Linked DNA regions of Thiorhodovibrio frisius. The protein of the gene in region 1 interacts with the protein of each later gene in a pairwise test. Links are inferred from orthologs where the notes say so. Each region holds a gene or a part of one and is shown in the gene's direction. Other genes may lie near its edges. The genes, in order: Thiofri_RS04295 and Thiofri_RS21570.

Region 1 (3,091 bases):
TGAAGCCCCATGGGCAGGGTTTACTGCATCCCCAGTGACCGCTGCCCGGTCCGAGACAAGTCGAAAATCCATGTCCGCTTGGTATATTTTGCGCTTGACGGATGGATTTTCGGGCGCTTTCCCGATTAGACTTGTGCGCTGTCGTTGGATCATGGCGGCCGACCTGAAAGGCGAGCCCAGCTGTTGGCGCAGTTTGCCGATCACCGCCGATCCAGCACCTAGTTTCGTTTTTTATCGGGCGCAAGCCCAAAAGGAGTCAGCATGAGCGTCCAACAAACCCTGTCCATCATTAAACCCAACGCGGTTGCCAAGAATGCCATTGGCGCTATTTGTGACCGTTTCGAGAAAGCCGGGTTGCGCATTCTCGCCGCTCGCATGCTGCACATGTCCCGCGAACAGGCCGCTGCGTTTTATGCGGTGCATCAGGGCAAGCCGTTTTTCGACGAGCTGGTCGGCTTCATGACCTCGGGTCCGGTGCTTGCCATGGCGCTTGAGGGCGAAGACGCCATCGCGCTTAACCGCGAGATTATGGGTGCCACCAACCCCGCCCAAGCTGCACCCGGCACCATTCGTGCGGACTTTGCCGACTCCTTTACCGAAAATGCCGTGCATGGCTCGGATGCACCTGACACGGCGGCGACCGAGATTGCCTTTTTCTTCCCTGAGGGGGTCTGCGTGCGCACCCGCTGAGCGGATTATCGGCCATCCTGAATCGACCATTAATGAACACGCCATTGCTGAACGCAGAAGAATCTGTCAATCCGCTCGAGCTGGACCTCAAGGGTTGCGAGCAGCTCGCCATTGCGCATGGCGGCAAGGCCTTTCATGGTCGCAATCTGTTCAAATGGGTGCACAAGCATGGCGTGCTGGATTTTGATCTCATGACCGACCTGCCGGCGGCCATGCGTCAGTCCCTGGCGTTGCGGTGCCCCTGCGAACTGCCCCGGATCGCGCTGGAGCAACCGGCGCCCGATGGCACAGTGAAATGGATACTCGAGCTGGGCGATGGGCAGCGGGTCGAGACGGTCTTCATCCCGGAGGGGAAAAGACGTACCCTATGTGTGTCATCTCAGGTTGGTTGCGCGCTTGACTGCCGTTTTTGCGCCACCGCGCGTGAGGGCTTCAGCCGCAACCTGACGCCAGGTGAGATCATCGGTCAGGTGTGGGCCGCGACTCGTCGCACTGGTCTTGCCCCAACCAATGTGGTGCTGATGGGCATGGGCGAGCCGCTGGCTAATTTCGACGCCGTGGTGCAGGCCATGGCGGTGATGCAACATGATCTGGCCTATATGCTGGCCAAGACCCGGGTGACCCTGTCCACCTCCGGGCTGGTGCCCAATATCTACCGGCTCAAAGAGGTTGCCGATGTCTCGCTGGCGGTTTCGCTGCATGCGCCGGACAATGCGTTGCGCGATGAACTGGTGCCGATCAATCGCAAATATCCGCTCGAGGAACTGATCCCTGCCTGCAAAGCTTACGCCGGTTCCGACAAGCGGCGACGCATCACCTGGGAGTATGTCATGCTCGATGGCGTCAACGACAGCCTAGCGCATGCCAAAGCGCTGATTCGTCTGCTCGAGGGCGTGCCTTCTAAGGTCAACCTCATCCCGTTCAATCCATTTGCCGGCAGCGGCTTTGCGACCAGTCCGCCCGAGCGGGTCGATGCCTTTCGCCTGCGCCTGATCGGCGCTGGTCTGGTCACCACCACCCGCAAAACGCGTGGCGACGGCATTGCCGCCGCTTGCGGTCAGCTCGTTGGCCGGGTCGAAAACCGCCGGCGCGGGGCGCCGCAGCGGGTCGAGCTGGACCTCGCGAGGCCAGCAGCATGACCGAACTCGCGCTCATTCACCGGAGAATGGCTTTGACCGGACCGCTGCCGACTGATCAAGCCGGACATCAATTCAGATTCCTGCTGCCCACTGCGCTGGCGGTTGCCCTGTTTGGCTCGGGTTGCACGACCCTGCTGCCGAGCGGTGACAAGGACGACCTCGACGATCACGATCTCCAGGTCGAGCTTGGCACTGCGCCGGAAAGCCCGGCTGATCTCTACGTCAACATGGCTTCCGCCTATCTGCAACGCGGTCAGATTGATGCCGCCTTGACCCGCGCCAAGCAAGCGGTGCGAGAAGATCGTGGCAGCGCGCGCGCGCGCTACATGCTGGCGATTGTTTATCAGCGCATTGGCGAGCATGCGGACGCCGAGAAGCAATTCCAAAAAGCCGTCGAGATCGATGCGAAAAATCCTGACTATCGCAATGCCTGGGGCGTGATACTGTGCAAGCAAGCGCGTTATCGGGAAGCGGATGAACAGTTTCAGAAGGCGCTCGACAACCCGCTCTACGCCAACCCGGAGGTGGCCCTGGCGAATGCCGCAGACTGCGCACGGCGTGCTGGCGATACAGTTAAGGCGGAGCGTTATTGGCGCCAGGCACTGGAGAAGAATCCAAGATTCGGTCCGGCGCTGCTCAACATGGCCGGCCAGAACCTCGCGAATGGCGATGCCCAGGGCGCGCGCGGCTATATGGCACGTTATGTCGCAGCCGGAAATGCGGCCACGCCCCAGGCCTTGTTGCTTGCGGTGCGCATCGAGCGCGCGCTGGGCAACACCGCTGCGGCCAAGAAACTTGAAACCTCCCTGCGTCAGCGCTTCCCGGATGCAACCGAGATCATGGAGCTCGCCCCCTAGACTATGCCATCCAATATCCGCCACCGGCCTGAACCCATGCACAGCATTGACGAACCGACGCCCGCGCTTCACACCGATACGGTCGATCCACTTCACGACAGCGTTGGACGGCAGCTCAGAGTGGCACGGGAGACGGCCAATATTACCTTGGCGCAGATCGCGGCCGAGTTGCATTTGTCTGTCAGCACCATCACCGCGCTGGAGGACGACCACTACGAGGGATTGCCGAGCGAAGTTTTCGTGATCGGCTATCTGCGCGCCTATGCGCGCACACTCGGGCTGGATCCGGCCCCGCTGCTCGATCAATATCGGCGCGTGCAGCCAGCCGATAGTCATCCCACCATGCCTGTCGCACGGGCGCGAGCAGATAACAGCCGTTCCTTTGCCATCCCGCTGGCCCCACTG
Region 2 (3,300 bases), 3.9 Mb from region 1 along the record:
CTTTCCGCCGCGGAGATGATGCCGTCTCCGGAATTGTCATCGAGCTTAGCGGCAGCTTTGTCGGGGTTGGATTGACAAGCGGCGATGAAAAGCGCTAGCAGCATGATCAATAAATGTTTTGTCATGGTTCCGATGCATCCTCAAGCGAGAGATTTGTTTATGCCGAAACCCTTTGAGATTTCGGCTCGTTCTGGGCCGGGTGACGGCCACGGGGGACGCCGTAAATCCATCCATGGAGGCTTCCCGGCGGCGTGAGGGAAATGGCCAATGGTTGACTAATTTCATCGACAATCATTCGTGTTGCCATCAAGCTGTGCCTCATTCAAACAGCGCAGGCTTGATCAGGGCTGAGTCACAGGCTGACCAGAGAGTGCGCGCGACTCCACGAAAGAGGTTGATGAAAAATGGACAGTTTTACGCGAAATTACAGCATTATTCTGGGCGTGATTGTGGTTTTGGTGCTGGGCTTTTGGATTAAGTCTAGCTGGCAACCGCGCGTTTGGGAACTAAATAATCTGCTTGAGGCTGATTCCACCCTGGCCGACTATCCCTATCAGTTCCGGGTGCGCTCGTTCGAAAATGGTCTGGCTATTCTGTCTACGCCACGCAATCAAAGTTTTCCGGCCTATCTTTTTTTGCAGGTGATTCACCCCGAGCTGGCCGGCAAGGATCAGGGTGATCCCGCCATGGTTGCCGCCCAGCAGGAGTTGATTAAGCACCAAAAAGGCGCTCAGACTCTGATACTCGGCCAGCCGGATGTCGAGCGGGTGGATTGGGAACTGGATGTCAAATGGTTGTCCGATCATGGCGTGCATGCATCGGCGAACCCTTAAAGCCGTTCTGGTCGTGCTGGCGGCAGAGCACTCGGGTGTGAGTTTTCGGGTATCCTTACTGTGAATCAGACGGATTCATTATCAGGGGTGGTCGGGACCATGAAAGCTAGCGGGATGATACCCGAGCAGAACAGCGTACAGAACCCTCCTCGGGCGGACTCTGAAGCCAGTCTTCCGATCAGCCCCCTAGCTGAGTCCCAAACTGGCTCCCAAGTTGGCTCCCAAACCGGCTCCCAAACCGGCTTTGCCGTCTTCCCACTGGCAGAGCCCCTGCAACGGGGCCTGGTCAAGGCGGGCTTTAGCGAACCGACGCCGGTGCAACAGGCGGTGATTCCCGCTGCGCTTGCGGGCGCGGATTTGCTGGTCGCCGCCGCCACCGGCTCGGGTAAGACCGCCGCCTTTCTGTTACCCGTGATGCAGCGCCTGCTCGAGCGCCCGGCGCCGCGTGCCGCGACCCGGGTGCTGATCCTGGTGCCAACGCGCGAGTTGGCAACCCAGATTGAGACGCATTTTTTTGCCCTGGGCAGCTACAGTCGCCTTGGCATCGGGGTCATCATCGGTGGCGCGTCGCGGGCGCGCCAGATTTCCATCCTGCGCAAGAACCCCGAGTTGATTGTCGCCACCCCAGGGCGCCTGCTCGATCAGCTGCGCGCCGGTGAGGTGGACCTTGGCGATCTGGAATGCCTGGTGCTTGACGAGGCTGATCGCATGCTCGACCTGGGCTTTGCCGAGGACGTTTTGGCCATCCTGGAGTGTTGCAATCCCGCGCGCCAGTCGCTGCTGTTCTCGGCCACCCTGCATCATCGCCATCTTCAGGGCCTGATCGGTCCTGCGCTGCGTGAGCCGCAGGTGTTGCGCATCGATTCCCCGCGCGCGCCGTCTGCGCTGATCCGCCATCAGCTTATCCGCAGCAATGACCTGGTGCAGAAACAGGCGCAATTGCTTGGCCTGCTGGGCACCGAGCCGGTACGTCTGGCGCTGGTGTTTGTCAACCAGCGCGAGCGCACCCTGGAGTTGACAGGGCAGTTGCGTGCTGCGGGCCATCGCGCCGCTGCTCTGCATGGGGAGTTGGACCAGCGTGAGCGCGAGCGGGTGCTCGGGTTGTTTCGTGCTGGTCAGCTGCGCATGCTAGTGGCCACCGAAGTGGCCGCACGCGGCCTGGATATTCCTGATGTGGATCTGGTGGTGCACTATGATCCACCCCCGCGTGGTGATGACTACCTGCACCGCAGCGGGCGCACCGGACGCGCTGGCGCTGTTGGCCTCGCTGTCACCTTGGTGACGGCAGCCGACTGGCATCGCATGGACAACATCCGCCGCTACCTGGGGCTGGAACTTGAGGAACGGGTACTGCCCGGCCTCAAAGCCAGTTTTCGCATCCCGCCCAAGCGCGGCAAGGCGAAGGGGTCACGCAGCGGTAAGCCGAAGGGGGCTGGCGCTCAAGCCGCGACGGCAGTCAAGCCTAAGGGCCGCTGGCGGGATCGTAAACAGCTTGGTCGTCCACGCGGACCTAGGTCGCCATCTTGACCAGGTCACCCGGCCCCAGAACGAGCCGAAATCTCAAGGGGTTTCGGTATAGAGGTCGCGCAGGCGCCGCGCAACCTGCTGCAAGTCCTCCCAGCCGCGTGCCTTCTCCGCCGGGGTGCGCAGGTAGTAGGATGGGTGATAGGTCACCAGTAGCGGAATCCGCTCCGGGCCGAAACTGTGCCAGCGCCCGCGCAGTCGCCACAAGGCGTCGCCGGTTTGCAGCAGCGCCTGCGCCGAGATGCGCCCAAGGCACAGCAGCAGTTGCGGGGCGACCAGCGCGATCTGGCGTTCGATAAAGGCGCGGCAGATGGCGGTTTCCTCGGGTAGCGGATCGCGGTTGCCGGGCGGGCGGCATTTGATGATATTGCCGATGTAGACTTGCTCGCGTGGCAGATCGATGGCGGCGAGCATGCGGGTGAGCAGTTGCCCGGCGCGCCCAACAAAGGGCTCGCCCTGACGATCCTCGTCTTCTCCAGGCGCCTCGCCGATAAGCATCAACCGGGCCTGGCGGTTGCCGACGCCAAAGACGGTCTGACTGCGGCGTTCGCACAGCCCGCAGCGCCGACACTGGCTGACCTCGGTCTCCAGTGTTGGCCAGTCCATGGCGGCGATGGCTTGGGCATCGGCGGCATTTGGGGCCTGGGCTGGCGGCGGTGCAGGGCTGCCGGTCGCGGGGCCAGAGGGCACTGGCGGACGAGCCGAGGCAATAGGCGTGTCCGGTGGGAGAGGGGCTGGCTGGGTTGGCGTCGGTGGGGGCGTTGGTGGCTGTGAAGACCTGGTGGCAGCATGCCTTGCCTGAGCGGATGTCCCAGTGTTCCCGCCGTTACCTGCACCAGTGCCCCCTCCAGCGCCCAGGGCCGCTCTGGCCGCAGCCATACCAGCCAACCCGCTGGTCGATGAGGCTGCAGCCGGCGTCGCCAGGCCTGTGGTGCTGGCGTGG

The links.
Region 2: the proteins of Thiofri_RS04295 (region 1) and Thiofri_RS21570 interact in binary tests that used the Escherichia coli proteins (3 or more experiments, as listed by UniProt). The link is inferred for Thiorhodovibrio frisius from one-to-one orthologs.

What each region holds. Positions count from the first base shown.
Region 1 is NZ_CP121471.1:866,961-870,051, forward strand. Bases 1-2,775 are described here. They hold Thiofri_RS04295 (bifunctional tRNA (adenosine(37)-C2)-methyltransferase TrmG/ribosomal RNA large subunit methyltransferase RlmN), read left to right. Parts: upstream 1-722; coding sequence 723-1,829; downstream 1,830-2,775. Other genes in these bases: ndk (nucleoside-diphosphate kinase), read left to right, coding at 262-690; pilW (type IV pilus biogenesis/stability protein PilW), read left to right, coding at 1,862-2,686; Thiofri_RS04305 (helix-turn-helix domain-containing protein), read left to right, coding at 2,723-2,775. In the rest of the region: more of Thiofri_RS04305, read left to right, coding at 2,776-3,091.
Region 2 is NZ_CP121471.1:4,727,467-4,730,766, reverse strand. What follows is about bases 163-3,146. They hold Thiofri_RS21570 (DEAD/DEAH box helicase), read left to right. Parts: upstream 163-932; coding sequence 933-2,360; downstream 2,361-3,146. Other genes in these bases: Thiofri_RS21565 (uracil-DNA glycosylase), read right to left, coding at 2,394-3,146; Thiofri_RS21575 (hypothetical protein), read left to right, coding at 405-833. Also shown: Thiofri_RS21580 (hypothetical protein), read right to left, coding at 1-125; more of Thiofri_RS21565, read right to left, coding at 3,147-3,300. UniProt on the Escherichia coli protein: DEAD-box RNA helicase involved in the assembly of the 50S ribosomal subunit at low temperature. Exhibits RNA-stimulated ATP hydrolysis and RNA unwinding activity. Acts before DeaD.